One region of the Streptomyces sp. NPDC053474 genome, then DNA from elsewhere that is predicted to be linked to it. Evidence: riboswitches for the same ligand, from Rfam matches in the RefSeq annotation. Region 1 holds a riboswitch; each other region holds the start of a gene.
The links. Region 1 has a riboswitch for cyclic di-AMP ahead of ACIG3E_RS13080 (transglycosylase family protein). Riboswitches for the same ligand answer to the same signal wherever they lie in the genome.

Region 1 (7,507 bases):
GGGGTGACCGTCACCCGCAAGGAGATCCAGACCACCCGCGCCGACATGGCGAAGCAGGCGGGCGGCCGCAAGGCCCTGGAGGCGGGCTGGCTCCAGCAGTACAGCGTCGCGCCCAAGCGCCTCGACGACAGCATCCGCACGGAGATCGAGGCCCGGAAGCTGTCGGCGAGGCTCGGCGCCGACATGACCTCCAAGGCGGGCCAGGACACCTTCTGGGCCGCCCTGTCCAAGGCCTCCAAGAAGCTCGACGTCGATGTGAACCCGCGCTACGGCACGTGGGACACGGCCCAGAACAAGCGCGTCGACACGAAGACGCCTTGGCTCCGCGAAGCAGCGGCCTGACCGCACGCGCGGCGGCGCCCCGCATCGCGCTGGCGCGCTCGTCCTCAAACGCCGGACGGGCTGAATCCGTCCGCCGGGCCGCAGCCGAGATCTTCTAGCCCGTCCGGCGTTCGAGGGGGCGTACCGCCAGGGCCGCCCGCTGTCGGACGCGTGGGTTACGTTCGAGCGGTGAACGAAATCTCGGCGGGGCGCGTCGTCCTGCTCACCACCAGCCACCGCGTAGCCCCCGGCCTCCTGTCCTGGCCCGCCTGGCAGGCCCTGCACGGCGCCGACGACGTGCTGTGCGCCGACGCCGCCCATCCGCAGCTGCCGTATCTGCGCGAGGCGGGCGTCGACGTCAAGCACGCCGAGCCCACCGCCGAGGAGCTGGTGCGCGCCTGCGCGGGCGGCCGCACCGTCCTGGTCGTGGCCACGGCCGAGGGCGACCGCCCGCTGACGGACGGCCTGGCCCGGCTCGCGGGCTCCGGCCGCCACGCCATGCCGGACCTGGAGCTGCTCCCCGCCTCGTACGACCTGCCGGGCGCCCGCCTCCTCGACCTCGTCCAGGTCATGGACCGCATCCGGGCCGAGTGCCCCTGGTCGTCGCGGCAGACCCACAAGAGCCTCGCGAAGTACGGCATCGAGGAGGCGTACGAACTGGTGGAGGCGATCGAGGACGGCGACCGCGAGGAGCTCCGCGAGGAGCTGGGCGACGTCCTGCTCCAGGTCGTCTTCCACGCGCGCATCGCGGAGGAGGACGAGGAAGCGCCCTTCTCCGTCGACGACGTGGCGGGCACCATCGTCGACAAGCTCATCCACCGCCACCCCCACGTCTTCGGCGACGACACCGCGTCGACGCCCGAGGAGGTCAAGGCGCACTGGCTACGCACCAAGGCAGTGGAGAAGCAGCGCGACTCCGTGACGGAGGGCATCCCCCTCGGCCAGCCGGGCCTCGCCCTCGCCGCCAAGCTCGCGTCCCGCGCCCGCACGGCCGCCCTGGACGTCCCCCTGCCGACGGGCGAGGGCATCGGCTACGAACTCCTGGCGATGGCCGTCCACGCGGAGTCCACCGGGGTCGACCCCGAAGCCGCCCTCCGGTCAGCGGCCCGCGCCTACCGCGACGCGATCCGCACGGCGGAAACGGCGTAACCCTCGCGGGGCTGGACGGTGCCGCAAGCGGCAGGGATCCAGCCCCTCCGGCGTTTGAGGAGCGGGGGTCTGGGGGCGGAGCCCCCAGGAATCGGGAAAGGGCGGGCCTGGGGCGTCCCACGCGGGACGGGCGGCTACCGTCGAGCGCATGCACCACAAGCCCCCCGCCCTCCCCGAGCCCGACCTCTTCACCTGGGAGTTCGCCAGCGACCCCTACCCCGCGTACGCCTGGCTCCGCCAACACGCCCCCGTGACCCGGCGGCGGCTGCCGAGCGGCGTGGAGGCCTGGCTGGTCACCCGCTACGCGGACGCGCGGCAGGCCCTCGCCGACCAGCGGCTCAGCAAGAACCCGGCCCACCACGACGAGCCCGCGCACGCCAAGGGCAAGACCGGCATCCCGGGCGAGCGCAAGGCCGAGCTGATGACGCATCTGCTGAACATCGACCCGCCGGACCACACCCGGCTGCGCCGCCTGGTGTCGAAGGCGTTCACGCCGCGCCGCGTGGCGGAGTTCGCCTCCCGGGTGCAGGAGCTGACGGACCAGCTCATCGACGGGTTCGCGGAGCGGGGCGAGGCCGACCTCATCCACGAGTTCGCGTTCCCGCTGCCGATCTACGCCATCTGCGACATGCTCGGCGTACCGCGCGAGGACCAGGACGACTTCCGGGACTGGGCCGGGATGATGATCCGGCACGGCGGGGGCCCACGCGGCGGCGTGGCGCGCTCGGTGAAGAAGATGCGCGGCTACCTCGCCGAGCTCATCCACCGCAAGCGGGAGACCCTCGCGGACGAGGGCGCCGACGACCTGATCTCCGGCCTCATCCGCGCCTCCGACCACGGCGAGCACCTCACCGAGAACGAGGCCGCGGCGATGGCCTTCATCCTGCTGTTCGCCGGTTTCGAGACGACCGTGAACCTCATCGGGAACGGTACGTACGCCCTGCTCACCCATCCCGAACAGCGCCAGACGCTCCAGGAGTCCCTCGACGCGGGCGAGACGGGCCTGTTGGAGACCGGCATCGAGGAACTGCTCCGCTACGACGGCCCCGTCGAGCTGGCCACCTGGCGGTTCGCCACCGAGCCGCTGCGCATCGGCGGCCAGGACATCGCGGCGGGCGACCCGGTGCTCGTCGTGCTCGCCGCCGCCGACCGCGACCCCGACCGCTTCGCCGAGCCCGACCGCCTCGACCTCTCGCGCCGTGACAACCAGCACCTCGGCTACGGCCACGGCATCCACTACTGCCTCGGCGCCCCGCTGGCCCGCCTGGAGGGCCAGACCGCCCTGGCCACCCTCCTGCGGCGCCTGCCCGACCTGCAACTGGCCGTGGCCCCGGAGGAGTTGAGGTGGCGCGGCGGGCTCATCATGCGGGGCCTGCGGACCTTGCCGGTGCGTTTCACACCCGCCCCGCGGGTCACCCGTGCTGATGGGCCGTCAACCATGTGACTTTCGCGTGATCTCGGCTGAACCGACTTGTGACTGGCGTTCGAGTGCCGCTACGTTCACGACGGCCCGGCACCCGCGCGCTCGCGCTCGCGCCGCGCCCGACCTGTCGTCCACGAAAGGCACCTGCATGCTCTCCGGCCAAGGCCGTCACCGTCGCCCCCGCCAGGTCCCGGCGATCCTCGTCACGGCGGGCGTCACCGGATCCGCCATCGCCCTCCCGCTCCTCGGCGCGTCGAGCGCGAGCGCGGCGGACGCCGAGACGTGGGACAAGGTCGCGGAGTGCGAGAGCGGCGGCGCGTGGAGCGCCAAGGGCAGCGGCTACTACGGCGGCCTCCAGCTCACCCAGGACACCTGGGAGCAGTACGGCGGCCTCTCCTACGCGCCGACCGCCGACCAGGCGAGCCGTTCCCAGCAGATCCACGTCGCCGAGAACGTGCTCGCCGACCGCGGCCCCGACGCCTGGCCGAACTGCGCCCCGGCCGCGGGCCTGACGACGGGCGGCGCGGCCGCCGACGTCGACCCGGGCCTGCCCACGACCCCGCCGCGCCCCGCGGACTCCGACGGGTCCACGACGTCCGGCAAGGACGAGGGCAAGGAGAAGGACGAGCGCAAGGGCGAGAAGGACGCGAAGGGCGAGCGCGAGGGCGCCGCCACGGACGCGGACGACTCCGACAGGGCCGAGAAGCCCGGGAGTTCCGCCGACGCGCGAGACAAGGGTCACGAAGCGGACAGCCGGGACGGCGGCGCCGACCGCGCCGACGAGGGCGGCAAGGGCGAGAAGGGCGGCAAGAGCGACGGGCGCGGCGGCAAGCACCGCAAGCCCGCCGCCGACGGCTCCGACAAGTCCGGTGCGGACGACAGCGCTTCGCCGCGGGAGTCCGACAGTGCCGGGCCCGGCACGGACGACGCGTCGCGGAACGGCTCCTCCGGCCGCCACCGCGGCGACCGCGCCGACGAGAACGCCCCGTCCGGCGACACCGGCCCCGGCCGTCACGCCTCGCGCGGCGACGCGCGGGACGTCCCCGGCGCCGAGCGCCCCGCGGGCACGTACACGGTCCGCTCCGGCGACAACCTCTCGGCGATCGCCGACAGCCACGACCTTGACGGCGGCTGGTCGGATCTGTACGCGGGCAACAAGAAGACCGTCGGCTCCGACCCGGACCTCATCCTCCCCGGTCAGCGGCTCGAACTGGGCGCGGACGACAAGGAAGTGACCGAGGGGGAGCCGGGCGGGAAGTAGGCCGAAAGCCCGGCAGTTCGCGATGAATGTCCGGTTTAAAGACGGTGAGAGGCAAGTGAGAGATGGGTCTCAGAAGCCCTGATCGTCTTTGAAATTCGGATGATTGCCTGACTACGGTCATGACCGCTCGCCACAGCGGGCCCCGCCGGTCGGTACGCCGAATCCTGCCAACGGCCGGACGGGAACAGTCGTCGCTTCGAGCGCCGAAGGCAGGAGCGGGGGACCCAAGGTAAGTGCCGGGCCCGGACGTTGAGCGGTCGCCAGACCGCGGGACGCACGGACACGGCTAGGGGTGAAGTCGCGCGCTAGGACGTGCGGCCGGGCACTCACCCGCCCGAACCCGACAGCTCACCTCGCAGGCGTCGGTGAGGGGATCACTTCATGCTGCGTTCCGGCAAGGGCAAGCACCGTCGTCCGACCAAGCTCGACAAGGCCACCCGCGCCGCCACCGTCGTCGGTGTCACCGGTGCCGCTGTCGCCGCCCCGCTGATGGCGGCCGGCACGGCCAACGCCGCCACCCCGGCCGAGTGGGACCGCGTCGCCGCGTGCGAGTCCGGCGGCAACTGGTCCATCAACACCGGCAACGGCTACTACGGCGGCGTGCAGTTCTCCGCCTCCACCTGGGCCGCGTACGGCGGTACGAAGTACGCGCCGACCGCCGACAAGGCGTCCAAGGCCCAGCAGATCGAGATCGCCGAGAAGGTCCTCGCGGGCCAGGGCAAGGGTGCCTGGCCGAAGTGCGGCGTGGGCCTGTCCAGCTCGCCGTACACCGGCGGCGGCTCCTCCGGCGGTGGCCAGCAGCAGCCGCAGCAGCAGGCCAAGCCGAAGCCCCAGCAGCAGGCGCAGCCGCAGCAGCAGGCCGCTCCCAAGCCGCAGCCGCAGCCGCAGCACCAGCCGCAGCAGGCCGCGCCGCAGGTCGAGAAGAAGACCGTCCAGACCCCGACCGGCAAGGTCGTGAAGAAGGGCGACGGCGAGTACAAGGTCGAGTCCGGCGACACCCTGTCCAAGATCGCCCAGGAGCACCACGTCAAGGGCGGCTGGCAGAAGCTGTACCAGCTGAACGACGACATCGTCTCCGACGCCGACTTCATCTACCCGGGCCAGCAGCTGCACCTCAGCTGACCCGCCCCGGCCCCGGCAGCGCCCGGAGCCACCCCGTCCCCATGGGCTACCGCCCCGGTGCGCGTCCCCCCGACGCACCGGGGCGGTACCTTTTTGTCCGGTAGTTTGTTTGCTGAGGGAACTATCCGCGTGCGGTCCGTCGGCCCGTCCATGTGCTGGGCGGTCGGATGGCCGATGCCCCGGAGCCGGTTAGGCTCGTGTCGCAGGGGCCAGCGCGGCCCCTAGTACCCCCGCGTACCCCGCGTCACACCCCATAAGGAGATGCTCGTGCCGTCCATCGACGTCGTCGTAGCCCGGGAAATCCTGGACTCCCGAGGCAATCCCACGGTCGAGGTCGAGGTCGGCCTCGACGACGGCTCCACCGGCCGTGCCGCCGTTCCGTCCGGCGCCTCCACCGGCGCCTTCGAGGCCATCGAACTCCGTGACGGAGACGCCAACCGCTACGGCGGCAAGGGCGTGGAGAAGGCCGTCCTCGCCGTCATCGAGCAGATCGGCCCGGAGCTCGTCGGCTACGACGCCACCGAGCAGCGCCTGATCGACCAGGCCATGTTCGACCTGGACGCCACGGACAACAAGGGCTCGCTCGGCGCCAACGCCATCCTCGGCGTCTCCCTGGCCGTGGCCCACGCCGCCTCCGAGGCCTCCGACCTGCCGCTCTTCCGCTACCTCGGCGGTCCGAACGCGCACCTGCTGCCGGTGCCGATGATGAACATCCTGAACGGCGGATCCCACGCGGACTCCAACGTCGACATCCAGGAGTTCATGATCGCCCCGATCGGCGCGGAGTCCTTCTCCGAGGCCCTGCGCTGGGGCGCCGAGGTCTACCACACGCTGAAGAAGGTCCTCAAGGGCAAGGGCCTGTCCACCGGCCTCGGCGACGAGGGCGGCTTCGCGCCGAACCTGGAGTCCAACCGCGCCGCCCTCGACCTCATCGTCGAGGCCATCAAGCAGGCCGGTTACGTCCCGGGCGAGCAGATCGCGCTGGCGCTCGACGTCGCCGCGTCCGAGTTCTACAAGGACGGCTCCTACGAGTTCGAGGGCAAGTCCCGCTCGGCCGCCGAGATGACCGACTACTACGCCGAGCTGGTCTCCGCGTACCCGCTGGTCTCCATCGAGGACCCGCTGTACGAGGACGACTGGGACGGCTGGAAGATCATCACCGAGAAGCTGGGCGACAAGGTCCAGATCGTCGGCGACGACCTCTTCGTCACCAACCCCGAGCGCCTCCAGCGCGGCATCGACGAGGACGCCGCCAACGCGCTGCTCGTCAAGGTCAACCAGATCGGCTCGCTCACCGAGACCCTGGACGCCGTCGAGCTGGCCCAGCGCAACGGCTTCAAGTGCATGATGTCCCACCGCTCCGGCGAGACCGAGGACGTCACCATCGCCGACCTCGCCGTCGCGGTGAACTGCGGCCAGATCAAGACCGGCGCCCCGGCCCGCTCGGACCGCGTCGCCAAGTACAACCAGCTGCTTCGCATCGAGGAGATCCTCGACGACGCCGCGGTGTACGCGGGCCGCAGCGCGTTCCCGCGCTTCAAGGGCTGAGCCGCTTCCAGGGCTAAGGCCTAGCCAGTCGTACGTACGTCCCCGTACTCGGTCCCGTACCGTGTGCGGGGACGTACGCACGTACTGGGGAGGCGGACATGGCCGTGAAGAACCGCGACCGGTTCTCCACCGCGACGCGGCTCAAGCTGCTCGGCGAGCAGACCGCGGAGCGCGTCTACCGCTCCCAGACCAAGCGCCAGGCCCGCCGCTCCCGGCTCACCGGGCGCGCGGCGCTGCTCGTCCTCGTGGTGTGCTCGCTGGTGGTCGCGCTCGCCTACCCGATGCGGCAGTACGTCTCGCAGCGCGCCGAGATCGCCGAGCAGCGGCAGAAGCAGGCCGAGCACCGCGAGAACGTCGAGCGCCTGCGCGACGAGAAGGCCCGCTGGCAGGACGACGCCTACGCCGAGCAGCGCATCCGCGACCGGCTGCACTACGTGATGCCCGGCGAGACCGGCTTCACGGTGATCGACCCCCAGGCCGCCGAACGCCACCGCCCCGACGGCGGCGGCACCGACCGGCCCTGGTACTCCAACGTCTGGGACGGCATCGACAAGGCGGACGGCTCCGGCGCCGCGGGCCGTCCCGACGACAACTGATCCGACCCTCGCACCCACCGAAAGACAGGCATGGAAACGCCCCCGCCCCAGACCGAGTCCACCGCGCCCACGGACGCCGACATTGCC
Region 2 (7,507 bases), on a different contig from region 1:
CTCCAAGCTCCTGGACGAGCGGATCGTCTTCCTCGGCACGCCGATCGACGACGTCTCGGCGAACGACGTGATGGCGCAGGTCCTCTATCTGGAGCACGCGGCGCCCGACCGGGACATCTCGCTGTACGTCAACTCCCCCGGCGGCGACTTCAGCGCGACGACCGCGATCTACGACACGCTGCGGTACGCCTCCTGCGAGGTGGAGACGGTCTGCCTCGGACAGGCCGCGGCCGCCGCCGCGGTGCTGCTGGCCGCGGGCACGCCCGGCAAGCGGTCGATCCTGCCCGGCGCCCGGGTGCTGCTCCAGCAGCCCGCCCTGCCCGAGCCGGTGCGCGGCCAGCCGACCGACCTGCGGATCCGCGCGGAGGAGCTGCGGCGCACCCGCGCGCTCCTGGAGGAGATGCTCGCCCGTCACACCGGGCGCACGCCCGAGCAGATCTCGGCGGACATCGAGCGGGACACGGTGCTCGACGCCGAAGCCGCCGTCGCCTACGGTCTGGTGGACCGGGTCGTCCCGAGCCGCAAGGCCGCGCGCCCGGACGCGGAGTGAGGCGCGGGTGCTTCCCGAACTGCCGCCGCTGCCCGCGCTGACCCGCGCCGAGGGCGAGCTGGTCGACGCCTACCTGGCGGTCCTCGACCTCCTCGGCCGGATCAACCCGGCCCGCGTCGAACACACGTACGGCGGGTTGCGTGCCGCGCAGGCGCTGGTCGCCCGGGCGACCGAGCTGCGGGACGCGCTGGCGCTCATGCATCAGCGCGGGGAGAACGAGGTGCACGCGCCGACGCTCGCGCGGGCGCTGCGCGTCCTGGACGGCGAGCGGCGCGCCGCGCGCGTGACGGTGCCGCCGCCGACGGGGCCGTGACGGAGGTCAAGGCGGCGTCGGCGGACGCGGGTCCGTCATGATTCCGCCCGATTCACCCCCCACGACCGGCCGTCCCGTGCCACACTTCCAGCCAGCCCTCATTCCGTTTTCGGCCTGGTCACCCCGTGCGCCGGTGACATCTGACACCGTGGAACGCGCCCCGGACCCAGCGCGCCTGCGCCATCCGCCCGTTGCCGGTGTGCGCCGATGTCGGGCCGAGTTCGGGGTTGCCCCGGAGATGACCAGAGATGATCGCCCCTTCTGCGTAATCGGCGATCGTCCCGGCGGCCCCCCGAAAATGCGCAACTCCCTTACGCCGCACCCGGATTCGGGCGTTCCGGCGCTGATGGGGCAATCATCTCCGAGTGTGACCTAGACCCCATTCGGGCGCTGTCCACCGGAACGGGTCAGGCGTGAGGAGCCTCACATACCGCCGATCCGGCTCGGCTTTTTCGCCCCTCTCGGGTGAAGATCCCTTCCGACGACAAGCCCCCGCCACAGGCGGCGGGGCGATCCGGGCGGACGCCGAATCCTGCCGCCGCCCGGATGCCCGGTCGACATCTGTGCACCGGCAGGAGTGGAGGACCCAGCAAGGCGGGCCGTCCGGCTAGTCCGGAAGGCCCTTGGGGTGAAGTCGCATCGCGCGGCCGGGCATCTTCGCCTGCCCGAACCCGACAGGTCATCCTTCTCAGGCGGCTGACGAAGGGTTGCGCATGACTGCGCTGCATCGTGTTCCGTCGCTGCTGACGAGGGCCAGTACGGCTTCGGCTCTCACACTCGCCGCCGTGGGCGGCACCATCGTGGCCCCCGGGCTCACCGGAGACGCCCAAGCGGCCACCTCGCACGGGACGAAGGCGCTCAAGGTCGCGGCGTCCAAGAAGGGCTCCCCGTACCGCTACGGAGCGGTCGGGCCGAACCGTTTCGACTGCTCGGGCCTGACGCTCTACTCGTTCAAGCGCGTCGGCAAGAAGCTGCCGCGCACCGCACAGCAGCAGTACAACAAGACCCGCAAGGTGTCCTCCGCCAACCGCACCCGGGGGGACCTGGTCTTCTTCCACTCCGGCCGGAGCGTCTACCACGTCGGCATATACGCCGGTAAGGGCAAGATCTGGCACGCCCCGAAGCGGGGCACCGTGGTGCGGCTCGAGAAGATCTGGACCAACCAGGTCTGGTACGGCCGGGTCCGCTGACCCGTCGGCGGGCGGCGGCCCACCCAGGGCCCGCGCCGCCGCCCGCTCCGGGCGCCACCAGCGCCTTTCGCCGCCGTCCGGTCAGGTCCCGGACGGCGGCACCCTCCCGGACGACGCGGCGGATCACCACGCGCCGCCGGTGTCACCCGCCCGGCCTCGCCGTCAGAGCGGGAGTGGAGCGGCCCCGCGCGGATACTCGTGGACCATGGCCGACCATCACCCCCGTGCCGCGGGCGTCTCCAGACCGGACGCCGCCCGGCACACGCGCAACGAGACGCCGCTGGAGCGGGCCGACCGCAACTTCTCCGAGCTCCTCCAGGAGCTGCGGGTCACCCAGACCGGTGTGCAGATCCTCTTCGCGTTCCTGCTCACCCTCGCCTTCACCCCGCGCTTCCCCTCGCTCGACTCGGTGCAGCGCGCCACGTACGTCGTCACGCTGCTCCTGGCGGTGCTCGCCGCCGCGCTGTTCACGGCGCCCGCCGCGCTGCACCGCACCCTGTTCGCGCGGGGTGCCAAACCGCTGATCGTGCGGGTGTCCTCGCGGCTGGCGGCCGTCGGCCTCGCGGTGCTCGTGCTGGCCCTCACCGGATCCGTCCTGCTCGTCGTCGACGTGGCCGTGGGCCGCACGGACGGGGTGCTCGCGGCCGTGGGCACGTTCCTGGTGTGCGGCGGGCTGTGGGGCGTGCTGCCCCGCCTGGTCGGCCGCGCGGGCGGGCGGAGCTGACCCGCGCGCGGGTCAGCTCTGCACCGGCACCGACCACGGCAGTGTGATCCACACCGTCTTGCCGCCCTCCGCCGTGGGACGGACCGTGAGTCTGCCGCCGCACTCGGCGGTGAGCCAGCGGACGATGACCATGCCCCTGCCGTTGTCCTGCTGGACGGCGGCGGGCAACCGCTGGGGGAAGCGGGGGTGGCTGTCCGTGACGCCGATGCGCAGCCGCTCGTCGCGGTCGAGCCGCACGTCCACGGTGAAGGTGGGCGAGAGGCCGAGGGTGTGCTGCACCGCGTTCGTGGCGAGCTCGGAGACGATGAGCCGCACCGTGTCGGCCACGTCGGCGTCCGACGGCAGGCCCCACTCGGTGAGGACGTCCGCCACGTACGTGCGGGCGGTGGAGACCGAGACAGGGTCGCTCGGCAGGGTGACTGATGCTTCCTGGTGGTCTGCCATGACGGCGCCGTCCCTTTCCCACCGGGACCGCACTTCCGACGCGTGGCGAAAGTACTGAGGATCGTCCCGGAGCTGGTGCTTCGCGCCAGATTGCCACTCTCGGGCGGGCAGCGCCCGCCGATCCACCGAGATGTGCATATATCTGTCGCTCGAAGCGGTGAACTCTGCGACGGCAGACCGTATTTGGGCGCAACACTGGCAGTTCCCCTACTGTCCCCTACCGTTGGCGCGGTCCTCCGGAAGGACCCAGAAGGAGACAGCCATGCAGTACGGTCCCGCGGTGCGCCGTCGCAAGCTCGGCGCGGAATTGCGGGCGTTGCGCGCCGAGGCTGGGCTCACCAGCGGCGAGGCCGCCTCCCTCGTCGGCTGGCACCAGTCCAAGGTGAGCCGGATCGAGACGGGCCGCAGCGGCGTGAAGGCCGCCGACGTACGGCTTCTCCTTGAAGCGTACGGCGTTCAGGACCCGCATCTGCGGGAGCTGCTCGTCGCCCTCGCGGGCGGGGGCGACGAGCACGGGCGCCACCACTGGTGGCACGCCTACCGCGGGCTCCTGCCGCCCGCGTACCGGGACTTCATCAGCCTGGAGTCGCAGGCCTGCCGGGTGCGCACGCTGGAGACGACGGTGGTTCCCGGCCTGCTCCAGACGCCCGAGTACGCCCGCGCGGTGACACGTGCCGCGCTCGGCGGGCGGCCCGAGGAACAGGTCGAGGCCCTCGTGCAGGTGCGCCTCGCCCGCCAGGACGTGCTGCGCAGCGAGCCGCCGCTGCGGCTGAGCGTGGTCCTGGACGAGGCGGTGCTGCGGCGGCAGGTGGGCGGCCCCGAGGTGCTTTCCGGACAATTGCGCCGGTTACTGGATGCGGCTCGGCTGCCACAAGTGCGGCTCCAAGTACTCCCGTTCGCCTCCGGCGAGCACATCGGCCTGATCGGGCCTTTCGTTATTCTCTCCTTTCCGAACATTTCCGATCTGGATGTGGTTGTTCTCGACCACTTGACGAGTAGCCTCTACCTCGAACGGAAAGAAGACCTTCAGGCGTACACCGACGCCTTCAACTCGCTTCGCGGACAGGCGCTTTCCGTTCAGGATTCAATGGATTTCATCGCCGAGTTAGGTGACGGCGCGTAAGGAGGCACCATGACTGCACTGCCTCGGTACGTTCCCTCCAGCACGTCTCTCAGGGGCGCGCGGTGGCGGCGCAGCAGCCGCAGCAACGGAATGAACAACTGTGTGGAGACGGCCCCGCTCGGCGCAGGCCCCCTGACGGGTCTGCTCGCCGTGCGCGACTCGAAGGACACGGCTGGCCCGGCCGTGCTCTTCTCCCCCGCGGCCTGGGGAGTCTTCGTCGACGCCCTTCGATGAAGGCCCACGGCCCTTAGGTGAGGCCCGAGTGAGTGCGCCGGACCCCGGACCCAGGTCGTAGGTGCCAGATCTCAGGTGTCAGGGTGCGGTGCGGCTGATCACCCCGACGACCTCGGCGACCTGTGCGTCGCTCAGGTCCGCGCGGGCGGTCAGCCGCAACCGCGAGACGCCGTCGGAGACCGACGGCGGACGGAAGCACCCCACGGCGAGACCGGCGGCACGGCAGTCGGCCGCCCAGCGCACCGCCGCCTCGGGTGACGGGGCGCGCACGGAGACGACGGCGGCGTCCGGACGGACCGCCGAGAACCCCTGACCCACCAGCAGTTCGTGGAGCCGACGCGCCACCGCACGCGCGCGTGCGGCGCGCTCGGGCTCGCGGCGGAGCAGCCGCAGCGCGGCGAGCGCCGCCCCGGCGGCCGCGGGCGCGAGGCCCGTGTCGAAGATGAACGTACGGGCGGTGTTGACCAGGTGGTCGATGACCCGCGCCGGGCCGAGCACGGCGCCGCCCTGGCTGCCCAGGGACTTCGAGAGCGTGACGGTGACCACCGTGTCGGGCGCGCCCGCGAGCCCGGCGGCGTGCGGGGCGCCCCGGCCGCCGTCGCCGAGGACGCCGAGCCCGTGGGCGTCGTCGACGACGAGGCCCACGCCGAACGTGCGGCAGGCGGCGGCCAGTTCGGCAAGCGGCGCGGCGTCGCCGTCCACCGAGAACACCGAGTCCGTCACGGCGATCGCGGGGCCCTCGTGGGTGCCGAGCGCCTTGCGCGCCGCCTCGGGGTCCGCGTGCGGCACGACCTGGGTGGCGCCGCGCGCGAGGCGGCAGCCGTCGATCAGGGAGGCGTGGTTGCCCGCGTCCGAGACGATCAGCGAGCCGTAGGGAGCCAGGGCGGTGACGGCCGCGAGGTTCGCCGCGTAGCCGGAGGACAGCACGAGGGCGGCCTCGAAGCCGCAGAAGGCGGCCAGTTCCCGCTCGAGGTCCGCGTGCAGTTCGGTGGAGCCCGTGACCAGGCGCGAGCCGGTGGCGCCGCCGCCCCAGCGGTGGGCGGCGGCGGCCGCGCCCGCGGTGACCTCCGGGTGGCGGGTGAGACCGAGGTAGTCGTTGCCCGCGAGGTCGAGCAGGGTGGTTTCGGCCGGGCGCGGGCGCAGGCGGCGGACGAGCCCGGCGCGTTCGCGCGCCCGCGCCCGCTCGTCGATCCAGTCGAACGGCGCGCTCGCCATGAGGCCTCCAGGTCGTCGCCCGCCTGAGCGGGGCGGGGGGATACGTTTGTAGACAGTGCACAGACCCTAGCTGTCGCGCCACCGGGCCATGGTGTGGCAATACCCACAGCTGTCAGGGCTTCTGTTGTGTGGTTTCTCCATGGTCAGACGGACGCGCGTACGCCAGGATCGGCGCCATGGATCTGCTCAACACGCTGGTGGACAAGGGGCTTCGGCGCGAGCTGCCGACCCGTGACGAGGCGCTCGCCGTGCTCGCGACCTCCGACGACGAACTGCTCGACGTGGTGGCGGCGGCCGGAAAGGTGCGGCGCCACTGGTTCGGTCGGCGGGTGAAACTGAACTATCTGGTCAATCTGAAGTCGGGCCTGTGCCCCGAGGACTGCTCGTACTGCTCGCAGCGGCTCGGCGCGGACACCGGCATCCTGAAGTACACCTGGCTGAAGCCGGACGAGGCGTCGCAGGCCGCGGCGGCCGGGCTCGCGGGCGGCGCCAAGCGGGTCTGCCTGGTGGCGAGCGGCCGGGGGCCGACGGACCGGGACATCGACCGGGTCTCGGACACCATCAAGGCGATCAAAGAGCGACACGAGGGCGTCGAGGTCTGCGCCTGCCTCGGCCTGCTCTCCGACGGCCAGGCCGAGCGGCTGCGCGGCGCGGGCGCCGACGCGTACAACCACAACCTGAACACCTCGGAGTCGACGTACGGCGACATCACCAAGACGCACACCTACGCCGACCGCGTCGACACCGTGCAGAAGGCGCACGCGGCCGGTCTGTCGGCCTGCTCGGGGCTGATCTCGGGCATGGGCGAGACGGACGAGGACCTCGTCGACGTCGTCTTCGCGCTGCGCGACCTGGACGCGGACTCCGTGCCGGTGAACTTCCTCATCCCCTTCGAGGGCACCCCGCTCGCCAAGGAGTGGAACCTCACGCCGCAGCGCTGCCTGCGCATCCTCGCGATGGTGCGGTTCGTCTGCCCGGACATCGAGGTCCGCATCGCGGGCGGCCGCGAACTGCATCTGCGCACGCTCCAGCCGCTGGCCCTGCACCTCGCCAACTCGATCTTCCTCGGCGACTATCTGACCAGCGAGGGCCAGGCGGGCAAGGCCGACCTGGAGATGATCGCGGACGCCGGGTTCGAGGTGGAGACCACGGACCAGGTGACGCTGCCGGAGCACCGCCGGGGCGGAGGATGCGGTTCCGGTTCTGTGTCCGGGGCCGATGAGGGCGCGGGCTGCGGCTCCGTCTGCGCCTCCGCCGAAGCGCCCGAGGCCTCCGGGCAGGCCGAGCCGGGCGGCGCGCGGACCGACCTGGTGGCGGTGCGCCGCCGGGGCGCGGGGACGGACGTGGCGCCCAATGCCTGACGTGCGGGAGATCCTGGACCTCGACCGCGCCCACGTCTGGCACCCCTACGGGCCGATGCCCGGCCGACAGGAGCCGCTGGTCGTCGAGGGGGCCAGCGGGGTCCGGCTGCGGATCGCGGGCGTCGGCGACGTGGTCGACGGGATGTCGTCGTGGTGGTCGGCGATCCACGGCTACAACCACCCGGTCCTCAACGAGGCGGCGCGCGACCAGCTCGGCCGCATGAGCCACGTCATGTTCGGCGGCCTCACCCACGAGCCCGCCGTGCGCCTGGCCAAGCGGCTCGTCGACCTCACGCCCGAGGGCCTGGAACACGTCTTCCTCTCCGACTCCGGCTCGGTGTCGGTCGAGGTCG
Region 3 (7,507 bases), on a different contig from region 1:
TCCACCGCGATCGGCTCGGGGCCCCAGAAGTACTTCGGCGGGCCCTCCTCGCCGACGGGGGTGCGCCACCAGGACGGGGCCCCGGTGACGGGCGGCGCCTTCGTCTCGGGCGGGGCGTCCGCGACGGCCTGGGCGGCCGCGGGGTCGGGGTCCGGGGTGCCGCGCTGGCGCGACCAGTACCCCGCGCCCGCGAGGAGGACGCCGAGGACGGCCGCGAAGGTCAGCGCCCCGCTGTTGCCGATCAGGGTCAGGAAGACGCCGCAGCCGACGAGGGCGAAGAGGACGGCGGTCAGGGCGTGGCCGTCGACGCGGGCGGTCAGCAGCCGTCGCGCCTCGTTCTCCTCCTCTCCCTCATAAGGGATGAGCAGCCAGGCGAAGCCGTAGAAAACCAGGCCGAGACCGCTGGTGACCGCGAGCACGGCCAGGCCGATGCGGAAGATCACCGGGTCCATGTCGCAGTGCCGACCGAGGCCCGCGCACACGCCGCCCAGCTTGCGGTGCCGGGGGTCGCGGCGGAACTTCCGCTCGCGCGCGACCTCCGCGCCGCCCGGCTCCTCGGCCGTCGCGGATGGATGATCGCGCGGCGGGGCCTGTGGACCCGGCGCGGGCTGCTGATCTGTCATGAGTCCATGGTGACGGCCCCGCCCCGCTCGCGGCAGTCGGGAGAACCCTGGCCGAACCCTGATATCACCCCTGACGGCCCCGGAGCCGCGACCCTGACGCGGGCCCTGCGCCCGCCCGCCGCCGCGCCCGCCGCCGCGCCCGCCGCCGCGCCCGCCGCCGCGCCCGCCGCCGCGCCCGCCGCCGCGCCCGGCCCGCGCCCGCCCGCCTCCGCCCCCGCGACCGGCCCGTGACCGGCCGCGACCAGCCCCCGAGATCAGGGGAGTCTCGGGGATCGACCCTGATGCCCCCGGCCCCGCCCGCGTGTGACCATCGGTGGCATGCCAGACGCCGCAGCTGTACCCATCGAAGACGAGCGGCCGCTGCGGAAGCTCTATCGCAGCGGTGAGGGCCGCCTGCTCGGCGGGGTCGCACGCGGCCTCGCGGGCCACCTCGGCCTGCCCGTCATCTGGGTGCGGCTCATCTTCATCGGACTCTTCACGGCGAACGGCCTCGGCGCGCTGCTCTACGCGGCGTTCTGGTTCTTCGTGCCCCTCGGCGTCGGCGGCGTCGGCGCCCAGCGCGCCGCCGTGGTCACCACGGAGACGGCGGCGGACGGCCGCCGCAGACTCGTCGCCCGCAAGCCGGACAAGGGCCAGATCGTCGCGCTCCTCGCGATGCTCGCCGTCGCCATGGTCTTCGTCGGCAGCGTGGACCTCGGCGGCCCGACGAAGGCGTATCTCTGGCCGACCCTGCTCGTCGCCGCCGGTGTCGCCCTCGTCTGGCGCCAGGCGGACAACGCCCGGCGGGCCCGCTGGATGGAGGTCGGCCGCAAGCGCCGCACCCTGACGATCGCCCGGACCGCGGCCGGTGTGCTCCTCGTCGGCGTCGGCGTGTCCGGCATCTTCGTGCTGCGCGGCTCCGCGTCCGACCTGGGCGCGGCCCTGCAGGCGGCGCTCGCCGTGCTCGTCGGCATAGCGCTGCTCGCGGGCCCCTATCTCGTGCGGATGACGCAGGACCTCTCCGAGGAGCGGCTGATGCGCATCCGCGCCCAGGAGCGCGCCGAGGTCGCCGCCCACGTGCATGACTCGGTGCTCCACACCCTGACGCTCATCCAGCGCAACGCGGACAGTCCCGGCGAGGTCCGCCGCCTCGCCCGCGCGCAGGAGCGCGACCTGCGCGCCTGGCTGTACAAGCCGGAGGGCACCGGCAAGGAGGAGGCCGAGGAGCCCGACACCCTCGCCGAGGCGGTCCGGCGCAACGCCGCGGAGGTCGAGGACAAGCACGGCGTCCCCATCGAGGTCGTCGTCGTTGGCGACTGCCCGCTCGACGAGCGCCTGACGGCGCAGATGCAGGCCGCGAGAGAAGCGATGGTGAACGCCGCCAAGTACGGTGGCGAGGGCGGCGCGGTGCAGGTCTTCGCCGAGGTCGAGGGGGAGACGGTCTTCGTGTCGGTCCGCGACCGCGGCCCGGGCTTCGACCTGGACGCGGTACCGGACGACCGCATGGGCGTACGAGAATCGATCATCGGCCGCATGCAGCGCAACGGCGGTACGGCGCGGCTGCGCACGGTGCCGGGCGGCGGCACGGAAGTCGAGCTGGAGATGGAGAGGACGGCGGCGACATGAGCGACGCGACCGAAGCGAGCGGGCCCGTGGATCCGGCCGCCGGGGCAGCGGAGGCCGGGACCGGCGCCGCACGGCGGGTGAAGGTCGTCCTGGTCGACGACCACCGGATGTTTCGCACGGGAGTGCAGGCGGAGATCGGCCAGACCGAGCGCACGGGCGTCGAGGTCGTCGGCGAGGCCGCGGACGTCGACCAGGCGGTCACGGTGATCACGGCGGCCCGGCCCGAGGTCGTGCTGCTCGACGTGCACCTGCCGGGCGGCGGCGGGGTGGAAGTCCTGCGCCGCTGCGCGCCGTTGATGGCCGACGCGGAGAGCCCGGTGCGGTTCCTCGCGCTGTCCGTGTCGGACGCCGCCGAGGACGTCATCGGCGTCATCCGGGGCGGCGCCCGCGGCTATGTCACCAAGACCATCACCGGCACCGACCTGGTCGACTCGATCTTCCGGGTGCAGGAGGGCGACGCGGTGTTCTCGCCGCGCCTCGCCGGTTTCGTCCTGGACGCCTTCGCCTCGACGGACGCGGCGCCGGTGGACGAGGACCTGGACCGCCTCACCCAGCGCGAGCGCGAGGTCCTGCGCCTCATCGCGCGCGGGTACGCGTACAAGGAGATCGCCAAGCAGCTGTACATCTCCGTGAAGACGGTCGAGTCGCATGTGTCGGCGGTCCTGAGGAAGCTCCAGCTGTCGAACCGGCACGAGCTGACGAGGTGGGCGACGGCCCGACGGCTCGTCTGACGGGCCCACCACGCCCCGCTCCGGCGCCGCTCCAGCGCCCTGCCCGGCCCGGCAAGCTCCGTCCCGTCACCCCGTTACGTCCCGTGCCGACGCGCTGCCCGCCCCACGACCGCCCGGCGGCGTCCCCGCCCGCCCCGCTCCCGCGCGGCCCTCACGCCACCCGTGTGGCGCCCGCGAACGGCATCTGGTCGATGGGGGCCAGACGGACCGGCGCGCTGGGGTTGGGGGCGTGGATCATCTGGCCGTTGCCCACGTAGAGGCCGACGTGGCTGATGCCGGAGTAGAAGAACACCAGGTCGCCCGGCTGGAGTTCGGAGCGTCCGACGCGGCGGCCCGCGTCGATCTGGGCGTAGGTCGTGCGCGGCAGCGAGACGCCCGCCGCGCGGTAGGCGGCCTGCGTGAGGCCGGAGCAGTCGAAGGCGTTCGGGCCCGTGGCGCCCCAGACATAGGGGCTGCCGAGCGCCTTGTAGGCGTACGAGACGGCCTTCGCGGCGCGGGAGTCGGGGGCCTTCACGGTGCCCGCCGGGACCGCGCCGCGCGCGTCGTCGCGGGACGGCCGCCCGGAGCTGTCGGAGCTGTCGGGGCTGCCTGAGCCCGCTGGGCCACGGGCTTCGTCGTCGCGCTCGGCGCGGGCGAGGCGCGCCCGTTCGTCGGCGGTCAGCCGGGCGAGCAGGCGCTTGGCCTCGCCGAGCTTGCCGGTCACGGTCTTCTTGTGCTTCCGCAGGTCCGCCTGACGGGACTTGAGGTCGCCGAGGGTGTCGTCGGCCTCGGTGTGGAGCTGGTCGAGCTCCCTGACCTGGCGTCGTACGTCGGCGACCTCGGCGGCCTGGCGACGGCCCGCGTGGTCGGCGCGGGTGGCCCGGTCGAGGAAGGCGTCCGGGTCGGCGGAGAGCGCGAGCTGGACGGACGGGTCGACGGCTCCGGCGCGGTACTGGGCGGTGGCCAGTGAGCCGAGGCCCTGGCGCGCCGAGTTGAGCCGCTCCGTCTTGCGGGCGGCCTCGTCCCGCAGGTCCCGCAGGGACTCCTCGGCCCGGTCGGCCTTCTCCTTGGCGCCGTTGTACTTCTCGGTGGCGACCTCGGCCTCGCGGTACAGCCGGTCGACCTTGGCCCTCACCTCGCCGAGGGAGAGCCGCGGCTCGGCGTGTCCGGTGCCCTCGAAGGCGGTCGCCGTGGCCGCCGACGCGAGGGCGAGGGTGGCGGCGGTACGGGCCGTATGGCCGCTGAGCGAGCGCTGCTTCGGCTTGCGGTGCTGTGGCACGGAGGCTCCACGTCCTTCCACAGTGGCCAGGTCCGGTACGGGTCCGGCGACGCCGCGCACAGGGGGAACGAGGCGCCGCCGGACTTCTCGGCGGTGATGTCCGGCTGCCGTCCCTGGTCCGGACGACGGTGGGGAGCCGGTCACCGGTCATGGACGCTAAACCTCGCCGTCACCGGGTCGTGACCTGTTGTGCGGAAGTGGCGCCCGTGGCCCGCTCGTGACCGGGCGCGACCGCTCCGGCGGCCGGTCGGCACCCGCTTCACCCGTTCCTGTGACCGATGTGGTGTTTGTGGTCCACCTGCCTGAAGGGGGGTGATACGGGCCCGGTTAGGCTCCGCCCCATGGACGTACTCATCCATCTCTTCGTCGGCCTGCACATCATCGGTATCGCCTCGCTCCTGGGCGGCTTCCTGACCCAGATGAAGGCGATGGGTGACGGCACGGCCCGCTTCGGCCCCCCGATGCTGCACGGCGCGCTCACCATGCTGATCACGGGCGTGGCCCTGGTCGGCCTGAACCAGGCCGACGACAACGAGGTCAACAACCTCAAGATCGGCATCAAGATGGCGGTCCTCGTCGTGATCCTCGGGCTCGTGTACCTGAAGCGCGACGAGGAGAGGGTGGACAAGGCGATGTTCGGCGCGGTCGGCGCGCTGACGACGGCGAACATCTTCATCGCCGTCCTGTGGACGTAGCCGCCCACCGCCCACGTTTTCGGCCCTCTACGTAGAGCAGCGAACCCTCTACGTAGAGGGCCGAAAACGTGTCGCCCTCCTAGGGAGATGGATCAGGCGGGCCGGACCACACTGTGGATCGGCATGTAGTAGATCGACTCGACGCGTACGTTCGCGCCCGGCTTGGGGGCGTGGATCATCTTGCCGTTGCCTATGTAGATCCCTACGTGGCTGATGTCGTCGTAGAAGAAGACCAGGTCACCGCGTTTGGCGCTGGACGTGGACACCGTGGTGCCGACCTTCACCTGGTCCCAGGTGGTGCGGGGCAGTGAGATCCCGGCGGTCTTCCACGCGGCCTGCGTGAGCCCGGAGCAGTCGTAGGAGCCGGGGCCCGTGGCGCCCCATACGTAGGGCTTGCCGATCTGCTTCTCGGCGAAGCCGATCACCTTCTCGGCCTTCGCGGCGTACCCGCCGTCCGTGCTCCCGGAACCAGAACCGGAACCGGAACCCGAACCGGAATCAGAGTCGGAACCCGCTCCCGACCCGGTACCGGTGTCGGAGCCCGACCCGGCCCCCGCCCCCGAGCCGCCGTCGGAGCCCCGCTCCCGCTCCCGCCGCTCGGCCTCCCTGGCCTCCTCGGCCTTCCGCTTACGCTCCTCCTCCGCCTGCTTGCGCGCCAGCTCGGCGGCCTTGCGCCGGGCCGCCTCCTCCTTCCGCTTCTCGATCGCGGCGAGCCGCGCCTTCTCCTCGGCGGTCAGCTTCGACAGGAGGGTGCGGGCCTCGCCGAGCTTGGTCTGGACGGTCCGCTTGCTCGACTTCAGCTCGTCGCGGGAGCGGCTGAGCGTCTTCAGGCTCTTCGCGGCCTTCGCGCGCTGCTTGGTGGCCGCCACCTGCTGGGTCTGGTAGTCGTCGACGGCCTTCTTCTGGCGGTTGGTGAGCCGGTCCGCGAGGTGGTTCTGGTCGAAGAAGCCCTTCGGGTCGTCGGCGAGCATCAACGCGGCGGTCTCGGAGACGGCGCCGGTGCGGTACTGGGCGGCCGCGAAGGAGCCGAGCTGCCGACGGGCCTCGTTCAGGTCGTCCGTGCGCTGGGCGACGTCGTCCAGGAGCTTGTCGACGTGCTTGCGCTGCTTGTCAGTGCGTTCCTTGGCCGAGTTGTACTTCTGGGTGGCCACGCCCGCCTGGTGGTAGAGGTCGTCGACCTTCTTCTGGACCTCTTCGAGGCTCGGCTCGGCGGGCCTGGTGGGCTCGGCGGGGGCGGACGGTGCCGCGTTCGCGCTCTGTGACAGGAGCGCTACGGAGGTCAGCGCGGCCGTCGTGATGCCGAGTGCGGGGGCGCTGCGTGCCAGGGGGGATCGGGTGCGCGGCTTGCGGTGCGACGCCAAGGGAGGCGACTCCTTCCGTGGACCGCCTACCGGGTTAGCTGTCGGGTTCGGGCGGTTCGGAAGGGCTGCCCTACCGGCCCGTGCGAGGCGCAGCGGGACGGATTCACCCCAGGATCATGGTGGGTCCCCGGCTCCGGACGCGTCGGGATCGGCGCGCGTCGGACTCGGCGGAGGCCGCGCGGCCCGGCGTGGTTCGCCGGTTTGGGGGGACGTGCGGCCCGCGGAGCACGCTAGCCAACTCCGGTGGCGCGGGGGAAGATTGATGTTCGATATGCCCGATACGTTTTCGTGACTTTCCGCACCTCCGTGTGGGGCCCGGAGCCGCCGCGACGCGGCTCACCTGCGGCGTGGCCCGGCGTGACCGCCCGGTGGCACCCCGTGGGCGGCGCCGGGCGGCCGGGGCGGTGGCCGGAACCCGGGGTGGTTTGTCAGTGGGGCCGCCTAGACTCGGGAGGCGATGAGCAGCCTCTTTGACGACAGCTTCCTGGCGGACCTCAAGCCCTCGCAGGGCGCTGAGGAGGAGCCCCCGCCGCCGCCCGAGGACAGCGCTCCGGAGCCGATTCCGGACGACCTGTTCGACGGGAAGTTCGACGCGCCCGCACCCCGGGACGGGTACTACCGGGACGGCGCCCCCCGCCCGGCCCTCGACCCGGCGGCGCTCCTCGACGGGCTGAACGAGAACCAGCGCGCGGCTGTCGTGCACGCGGGATCCCCCCTGCTCATCGTCGCGGGCGCGGGCTCCGGCAAGACCCGCGTACTGACCCACCGCATCGCGTACCTGCTCGCCGAGCGCGGGGTGCACCCCGGCCAGATCCTCGCGATCACGTTCACGAACAAGGCCGCGGGCGAGATGAAGGAGCGCGTCGAGCAGCTCGTCGGCCCGCGCGCGGGTGCGATGTGGGTGTCGACGTTCCACAGCGCGTGCGTGCGCATCCTGCGCCGCGAGTACAAGAAGCTGGGCTTCACGTCCTCGTTCTCGATCTACGACGCCGCGGACTCCAAGCGCCTGATGGCCTTGGTCTGCCGGGACCTGGACCTGGATCCGAAGAAGTTCCCGCCGAAGTCCTTCAGCGCCAAGATCTCGAACCTGAAGAACGAGCTGATCGACGAGGAGGACTTCGCCGCCCAGGCCGCCGACGGCTTCGAGAAGACCCTCGCCCAGGCGTACGCGATGTACCAGTCGCGCCTCCGCGAGGCCAACGCCCTCGACTTCGACGACCTGATCATGACGACG
Region 4 (7,507 bases), on a different contig from region 1:
CGGGTTCGGCCTGCTGCGGCTCGCCGGGGCGCCCTCGCTCGGCTGGCTCGACGTGAAGACCTCCGGCGACGTCGAGGTCCCCGTCATCGAGGCCGCTGTCGACGAGGAGCTCGCCCGGTTCGCCGAGGAGGGCCCGACCCCGGAGGAAATGGAGCGGGCCCAGGCCCAGTTGGAGCGCGAGTGGCTCGACCGTCTCGGCACGGTCGCGGGCCGCGCGGACGAACTGTGCCGGTTCGCCGTCCTCTTCGGTGACCCGCAGCTCGCCCTCACCGCCGTCCAGCGCGTCCTCGACATCACCGCGGCCGAGGTCCAGGAGGTCGCCAAGGCGCGCCTGCGCCCCGACAACCGCGCGGTCCTGGTGTACGAGCCGGTGGCCACCGCGGAGGACGCCGACGGCGCGGCCGCCGAACCCCAGCAGGAAGCCGCCAAGACCCAGCAGGAAGCCGCCGAGACCCAGCAGGAAGAGGAGGCGGCGAAGTGAGCGAGGCTGAGACGTCTGTGACGATGCAGTTCCACCCGCAGCCCCAGGCGGGCACGGCCAAGCCCTGGGCCTTCCCGGCCCCCGAGCGCGGCGCCCTGGCCAATGGCCTGACGGTGCTGCGCTGCCACCGCCCCGGCCAGCAGCTCGTCGCCGTCGAGGTCCACCTCGACGCGCCCCTGGACGCCGAGCCGCAGGGCCTGGACGGCGTGTCCACGATCATGGCGCGGGCGTTCTCCGAAGGCACCGACAAGCACTCCGCCGAGGAGTTCGCCGCCGAGCTGGACCGCTGCGGCGCCACGCTGGACGCGCACGCCGACCACCCCGGCGTCCGGCTCTCCCTCGAAGTGCCCGTCTCCCGCCTCGCGAAGGGCCTGGGCCTGCTGGCCGACGCGCTGCGCGCGCCCGCCTTCGAGGACGGCGAGATCGAGCGCCTCGTCCGCAACCGCCTGGACGAGATCCCGCACGAGACCGCCAACCCCGCGCGCCGCGCCGCCAAGGAGCTGGCCAAGCAGCTCTTCCCGGCCACCTCGCGCATGTCGCGCCCGCGCCAGGGCACCGAGGAGACGGTCACCGCCATCGACTCCGCGGCCGTACGCGCCTTCTACGAGAAGCACGTGCGCCCCGCCACGGCCACCGCCGTCGTGGTCGGCGACCTCACGGGCACGGACCTCGACGCCGTCCTCGCCGACACCCTCGGCGCCTGGACGGGCGGGCCGGCGGAGCCGCACGCCATGCCCCAGGTGACGGCCGACGACACCGGCCGCGTCGTCATCGTGGACCGCCCCGGCGCCGTCCAGACGCAGCTCCTCATCGGCCGCGTGGGCGCGGACCGGCACGACATCGTCTGGCCGGCGCAGGTCCTCGGGACGTACTGCCTGGGCGGCACCCTCACCTCGCGCCTGGACCGCGTCCTGCGCGAGGAGAAGGGGTACACGTACGGCGTGCGCGCCTTCAGCCAGGTGCTGCGCTCCGCGGCGCCGCGGTCCCCGGAGGGCGCCCCGGGCGTTGCCATGCTGGCCATCAGCGGCTCCGTGGACACGCCGAACACGGGACCGGCGCTCGACGACCTGTGGAAGGTCCTGCGCACCCTTGCCGCCGAGGGCCTCACGGACGCCGAGCGCGACGTCGCCGTGCAGAACCTGGTCGGTGTGGCCCCGCTGAAGTACGAGACGGCCGCCGCCGTCGCCGCGACGCTCGCCGACCAGGTGGAGCAGGAGCTGCCGGACGACTTCCAGGCGAGCCTGTACCGGCAGTTGGCAGGGACGGGCACGGTGGAGGCCACCGCGGCCGTCGTGAGCGCGTTCCCGAGCGACCGTCTGGTGACGGTGCTCGTCGGTGACGCCGCACAGATCGAGGAGCCCGTCCGGGCCCTCGGCATCGGTGAAGTGACGGTCGTCACCGGCTGATTGCCCCGCACCCGTAGGGGCGGGACAAACCGGCGCGAACGCCGCGTAACTGAAGGGACCCCGGAGGCTCAGGAAGCCTCCGGGGTCCCTGCATGCTGCCATATGTCCGAATTGGCATGGAGGTTGGGCGTCTGCCGTGTGGCGTGCGCTACAAAAGGCAGGATCCGTTTGTCGATTGAAAGATGAGGCGTTTAGCGTCAGTGCGGCTGTACGTCACGCAGTACGCCGCGCCCGCGGCACCGGACAGTCATCGCCGAGTCCCCGTACGGCGTGAGCCAGGGGAGCCGGGGACCCACACGTCCCTGGGGTGAATCGGTCCCCTTGCCGCGAGGCGAGGAGTCCGTAGGAGACCTTCCTGCTCCGAACCCGTCAGCTAACCCGGTAGGCGAGAAGGAAGGAAAGGACCAGCCGCTTCATGGCGCTCATCCGCCCGACCGGCAAGCACCGCCGTCCGAGCCGCATCACGCGCACCACCGCCAGCGCCGCGGGTGTCGCCGCCCTCACCACCACCGGTGTGATCTCGGGCCTGGCCGCTCCGGCCCTCGCCGCCGACGGCTCCGCGGACCACGCGAGCACCGGCCTCACGCAGGCCATCGCCATCAACGACACGCTGGCCGACGAGATCGACGCCCAGGCCGCCGCCCAGAAGCAGGCCGCCAACGACGCCGCCGCCCAGAAGAAGGCGGAAGAGGCGGCGCGGCAGAAGGCCGCCGAGCAGAAGCGCAAGGCCGAGGCCGCCGCGAAGGAGAAGGCCAAGAAGGAGGCCGAGGCCAAGGCGGCGAAGGAGGCCAAGGAGCGGGCCCGCGAGCGCGCCGCCCGTGACGCCGAGCGCAAGCGCCTGAACGCCTACGTCGCCCCGGTCGCCGGCTCCTACGTCTCCACCTCCTACAAGGCCGGCGGCGGCATGTGGTCCTCCGGCAGCCACACCGGCATCGACTTCCACGCCGCGTCCGGCACCTCGGTGCAGGCGGTCGGCGCGGGCACCGTCGTCGAGGCGGGCTGGGGCGGCGCCTACGGCAACAACATCGTGATCAAGATGAACGACGGCACGTACACCCAGTACGGCCACCTGTCGTCCATCAGCGTCACGGTCGGCCAGGCCGTCACCCCCGGCCAGCAGATCGGCCTCTCCGGCTCCACTGGCAACTCCTCCGGGCCGCACCTGCACTTCGAGGCCCGTACCGGCCCCGAGTACGGCTCGGACATCGACCCGATCGCGTACCTGCGCTCCCACGGCGTGGGCGTCTGACGCGTCGACGGTGCGAGCGCCCCGCGCCCGCGCACGTCCCGAAAGCCCCGGCTCACCGAGCCGGGGCTTTCGGCATCGAGGCATGGCCAGGGTCCTAAGCGCCCACCACCGGTAAGCGCGCCGCTGCGCACACCTTTGGCCAAAAGATATCCATGGATTCCGGTGCCCCATCGGAAAATGCGGCCATCTGCAATAGAGTCCGTCGTGACAGCGTCCATAGAGTCGCCGCACCAGCGTCTTCGACGCGTCGCGCGACGCGTTTCGCGGGCATTAAAGCGGAGGTCCGTCATGCGCATTCCCGCGCACTCGGTCTGTACGGCCATCCGGGACGACATCGTCTCCGGTGTCTACGAACGCGGCACGCGGCTCACCGAAGAACTCCTCGCCCGCCGCTACGGCGTCTCGCGCGTCCCCGTGCGCGAGGCCCTGCGCACCCTGGAGGCCGAGGGCTTCGTCGTCACCCGCAGGCACGCGGGCGCCTGCGTCGCCGAGCCGACCGAGCAGGACGCCGCCGACCTCCTGGAGGTCCGTACGCTCCTGGAGCCGCTGGCGGCCGCCCGCGCGGCCCAGCGCCGCACCGAAGCCCATCTGAAGGTCCTGCGCGGCCTGGTGCGGCTCGGTCAGGAGCGGGCCCGGCGCAGCGGCGGCGAGGACCTGCGCGCGCTCGACGGCTGGTTCCACGAGACGCTCACCCAGGCTTCCGGCAGCCCCGGCCTCATCGCCCTGCTCACCCAGCTGCGCCACAAGGTCGCCTGGATGTACGTGGCGGACGCGCCGGCCGCGGCCACGGACCTGTGGGCCGGGCACGCCGCGGTGGTCGACGCGGTCGCCCGCCAGGACGCGGACCGGGCCCGCGCGCTCACGCTCCTGCACGCCGAGCGCACGGCGTCCGCGTACCGGCCGCGCGCCGGGCGTGTGAGAGGTTCGCAACACGCCGTCAACAAAGTAGGCGTACGGAATTAACAGACGCGCCGTACACAGGATTACGCGCCGTACACAGGATTGCGCGTACACGACCTTCTGCCTGGCGTCGTGAAAGCCCGGCGTGCCCGCGTGGGAATTCCCCGCCTGATTTACTCGCCGGGGGTGCCGCCTTTGTGCCACCGGTGGTGCGCCACCGGCTCGTGAATTCGCTTAGGGCGTTCGCCGGGCGGGACTCCGCAGAGGTGCGCCTCGGGGCGCGCCCCGAAAAACGACGGAGCCGCGCGGCCACCCAGTGGCTCACGCGGCTCCGGCACGCTGTGTCCGACCGTGTCAGACGGTCTCCGGGAGCTCCTCGAGGCCCTCGGAGACGAGCTTCGCCAGCCGGTCCAGGGCGGCGTCCGCGCCCTCGGCGTCCGAAGCGAGCACGATCTCCTCGCCGCCCTGCGCGCCCAGGCCGAGCACCGCGAGCATCGAGGCCGCGTTGACGGGGTTGCCGTCGGCCTTCGCGATCGTCACGGGGACGCCCGAGGCCGTGGCCGCACGGACGAAGATGGAGGCGGGCCGGGCGTGGAGGCCCTCGGCCCAGCCGACGTTGACGCGGCGCTCAGCCATGTGTTGCTGCCCTTCCAGGTGTCTCACACTTGTCTAGACCAGTGTCTCATGCCGACCCGAGTGCTCCCGCAGGACCGGCGGAGCGCTGCCCCACGGGCCGCGTCCCGCCACCCGAGCGCCTTCGACCCCTCCTACATTGCCCCGGGCCCGGCGGCCGCGCGACCCGTACCCTGGCCCCATGCAGACCCCGGCGGACGGCTCAGCGCACACCTCGTCGGACAGCGCCGCGCACGCCCCCGCGGCCGACGCCGCCTCCGCCCCGGCGGCGGACCAGCACCCCTACCCCTCCCACTGGGAGGCCGACGTGGTGCTGCGCGACGGCGGCACCGCCCGCATCCGGCCCATCACGGCCGCCGACGCGGACCGTCTGGTCAGCTTCTTCGAGCAGGTCTCGGACGAGTCGAAGTACTACCGCTTCTTCGCGCCCTACCCGCGCCTGTCCGCCAAGGACGTGCACCGCTTCACGCACCACGACCACGTGGACCGCGTCGGGCTCGCGGCCACCATCGGCGGCGAGTTCATCGCCACCGTCCGCTACGACCGCATCGACGCCCAGGGCCGCCCCGCCTCAGCGCCCGCCGACGAAGCGGAGGTCGCCTTCCTGGTCCAGGACGCCCACCAGGGCCGCGGCGTCGCCTCCGCGCTGCTCGAACACATCGCCGCCGTCGCCCGCGAACGCGGCATCCGCCGCTTCGCCGCCGAAGTCCTGCCCGCCAACACCAAGATGGTGAAGGTCTTCACGGACGCCGGATACCAGCAGCAGCGCAGCTTCGAGGACGGCGTCGTGCGCCTCGAACTCGACCTGGAGCCCACCGACCGCTCCGTCGCCGTCCAGCACGCCCGCGAACAGCGCGCCGAGGCCCGCTCCGTCCAACGGCTGCTCGCGCCCGGCTCCGTCGCGGTCATCGGCGTCGGCCGCGCCGAGGACAGCGTCGGCCGCGGCGTCCTGCGCAACCTGCTGCGCGCGGGCTTCACCGGCCGCGTCCACGCCGTCAACCGCGCCTTCACGGACCGGGCCACCACCGAGGGCGTCGAGGGAGCCCCCGCCCACCGCTCCGTGCGCGACATCGCCGGGCCCGTCGACCTCGCCGTCGTCACCGTCCCCGCCGAGCACGTGCCCGAAGTGGTCGCCGAGTGCGGCGAACACGGCGTCCAGGGCCTCGTCGTCCTCTCCGCCGGATACGCCGAGAGCGGCCCCGAAGGACTGGAGCGCCAGCGCGAACTCGTCCGGCAGGCCCGCTCCTACGGCATGCGCCTCATCGGCCCCAACGCCTTCGGCGTCATCAACACCGCTTCCGCCGTACGCCTGAACGCCTCGCTGGCCCCCGAACTGGCCGCCGCGGGCCGCATCGGCCTGTTCACCCAGTCCGGTGCCATCGGCATCGCCCTGCTGTCCCGGCTGCACCGCCGCGGCGCGGGCCTGTCGTCCTTCGTCAGCGCGGGCAACCGCGCCGACGTCTCCGGCAACGACGTCCTCCAGTACTGGTACGACGACCCGGACACCGACGTGGCGCTCATGTACCTGGAGTCCATCGGCAACCCCCGCAAGTTCACCCGCCTCGCCCGCCGCGCCGCCGCCGCGAAGCCCCTCGTCGTCGTCCAGGGCGCCCGGCACAGCGGCATCGCCCCCACCGGCCACGCCGGGGCCGCGACCCGGCTGCCGCACGCCACCGTCTCCGCGCTGCTCCGCCAGGCCGGGGTCATCCGCGTCGACACCGTCACCGAGCTCGTCGACGCCGGGCTCCTGCTCGCGGGCCAGCCGCTGCCCGCCGGGCCCCGCGTCGCCATCCTCGGCAACTCCGAGTCCCTCGGCCTGCTCACCTACGACGCCTGCGTCGCCGAAGGCCTGCGCCCGCTGCCCCCGCGCGACCTGACCACGGCCGCGACGCCCGAGGACTTCCGCGCCGCCCTCGGCGCCGCGCTCGCCGCCGACACCTGCGACGCGGCCGTCGTCACCGTCATCCCCTCGCTCGGCGAGTCGAGCCGCGAGGGCCAGGGGGAGACCCTCGCCACCGCCCTGCGGGCCGCCGCGGCCGCGTGTCCCACCAAGCCCGTCGCTGTCGTCCACGTGGAGCTCGGCGAGCTCGCCGAGGCCCTGTCCGCCGCCGCGAGCACCAAGCCCGGATCGCCCGCCGTCCGGCCCGCCGACCGGCCGCCCGCCGCCCCGCCCACGGCCGCCGCCCCGCCGCCGCACGCCCGCATCCCCGCCTACCCCGCGGCCGAGCGGGCCGTGCGCGCCCTCGCCGAAGCCGTCACCTACGCCCAGTGGCGGCACGACATCGCCGACCCCGGCAAGGTGCCCGAGTACGACGACATCGACGAACAGGGCGCCGCCGACCTCATCGCGGACCTCCTTGCCAAGGGCGGCGACCCCCACGGCCTGACCCTCGGCCCCGACGACGCCCGCGACCTGCTCGGCCGCTACGGCATCGCCGTCCACGCCGTCCTGCCCGCGCCCGACGCCGACGCGGCCGCCGACGCCGCCGCCAGGCTCGGCTACCCCGTCGCCCTCAAGACCACCGCCCCGCACCTGCGCCACCGCCCCGACCTCGGCGGCGTACGCCTCGACCTCGCCGACGAGGAGCAGCTGCGCCGCGCCTACCGCGAGCTCACCCACGCCCTCGGCCGCCCCGCCGAGCTGCGGCCCGTCGTCCAGGCCATGGTCGCGCGGGGCGTCGACACCGTCGTGCGCGCGGGGCACGACCCCGCCGCGGGAGCGGTGCTGTCCTTCGGCCTCGCGGGCGCGGCGTCCGAACTCCTCGGGGACACCGCCCACCGACTGATTCCCGTCACCGACCGCGACGCGCGCACCCTCGTGGGATCGATCCGGACCGC

Region 2: it holds a riboswitch for cyclic di-AMP, as region 1 does, so the genes downstream of both, ACIG3E_RS25810 (C40 family peptidase) here and ACIG3E_RS13080 (transglycosylase family protein) in region 1, are expected to answer to the same signal.
Region 3: it holds a riboswitch for cyclic di-AMP, as region 1 does, so the genes downstream of both, ACIG3E_RS02130 (NlpC/P60 family protein) here and ACIG3E_RS13080 (transglycosylase family protein) in region 1, are expected to answer to the same signal.
Region 4: it holds a riboswitch for cyclic di-AMP, as region 1 does, so the genes downstream of both, ACIG3E_RS38785 (M23 family metallopeptidase) here and ACIG3E_RS13080 (transglycosylase family protein) in region 1, are expected to answer to the same signal.

The regions. Positions count from the first base shown of each region.
Region 1 covers NZ_JBITXV010000005.1:47,620-55,126, reverse strand. Annotated here, with positions in the region: gene ACIG3E_RS13100 (SurA N-terminal domain-containing protein) at 1-342, shown strand, start outside; gene ACIG3E_RS13095 (nucleoside triphosphate pyrophosphohydrolase) at 493-1,470, shown strand; gene ACIG3E_RS13090 (cytochrome P450) at 1,619-2,914, shown strand; gene ACIG3E_RS13085 (transglycosylase family protein) at 3,042-4,154, shown strand; cyclic di-AMP (ydaO/yuaA leader) riboswitch at 4,346-4,531, shown strand; gene ACIG3E_RS13080 (transglycosylase family protein) at 4,536-5,276, shown strand; gene eno (phosphopyruvate hydratase) at 5,538-6,824, shown strand; gene ACIG3E_RS13070 (septum formation initiator family protein) at 6,923-7,420, shown strand; gene ACIG3E_RS13065 (DUF501 domain-containing protein) at 7,451-7,507, shown strand, end outside.
Region 2 covers NZ_JBITXV010000011.1:99,631-107,137, reverse strand. Annotated here, with positions in the region: gene ACIG3E_RS25820 (ATP-dependent Clp protease proteolytic subunit) at 1-550, shown strand, start outside; gene ACIG3E_RS25815 (hypothetical protein) at 558-863, shown strand; cyclic di-AMP (ydaO/yuaA leader) riboswitch at 1,377-1,573, shown strand; gene ACIG3E_RS25810 (C40 family peptidase) at 1,577-2,053, shown strand; gene ACIG3E_RS25805 (DUF6328 family protein) at 2,259-2,777, shown strand; gene ACIG3E_RS25800 (ATP-binding protein) at 2,790-3,221, opposite strand; gene ACIG3E_RS25795 (helix-turn-helix transcriptional regulator) at 3,484-4,344, shown strand; gene ACIG3E_RS25790 (DUF397 domain-containing protein) at 4,354-4,578, shown strand; gene ACIG3E_RS25785 (8-amino-7-oxononanoate synthase) at 4,657-5,793, opposite strand; gene bioB (biotin synthase BioB) at 5,970-7,154, shown strand; gene ACIG3E_RS25775 (adenosylmethionine--8-amino-7-oxononanoate transaminase) at 7,147-7,507, shown strand, end outside.
Region 3 covers NZ_JBITXV010000001.1:487,179-494,685, reverse strand. Annotated here, with positions in the region: gene ACIG3E_RS02160 (PspC domain-containing protein) at 1-623, opposite strand, end outside; gene ACIG3E_RS02155 (hypothetical protein) at 630-854, shown strand; gene ACIG3E_RS02150 (PspC domain-containing protein) at 942-2,228, shown strand; gene ACIG3E_RS02145 (LuxR C-terminal-related transcriptional regulator) at 2,225-2,959, shown strand; gene ACIG3E_RS02140 (NlpC/P60 family protein) at 3,111-4,217, opposite strand; gene ACIG3E_RS02135 (hypothetical protein) at 4,559-4,912, shown strand; gene ACIG3E_RS02130 (NlpC/P60 family protein) at 5,005-6,273, opposite strand; cyclic di-AMP (ydaO/yuaA leader) riboswitch at 6,281-6,437, opposite strand; gene pcrA (DNA helicase PcrA) at 6,731-7,507, shown strand, end outside.
Region 4 covers NZ_JBITXV010000026.1:47,079-54,585, forward strand. Annotated here, with positions in the region: gene ACIG3E_RS38775 (M16 family metallopeptidase) at 1-481, shown strand, start outside; gene ACIG3E_RS38780 (M16 family metallopeptidase) at 505-1,887, shown strand; cyclic di-AMP (ydaO/yuaA leader) riboswitch at 2,129-2,290, shown strand; gene ACIG3E_RS38785 (M23 family metallopeptidase) at 2,303-3,136, shown strand; gene ACIG3E_RS38790 (GntR family transcriptional regulator) at 3,425-4,099, shown strand; gene ACIG3E_RS38795 (HPr family phosphocarrier protein) at 4,391-4,672, opposite strand; gene ACIG3E_RS38800 (GNAT family N-acetyltransferase) at 4,851-7,507, shown strand, end outside.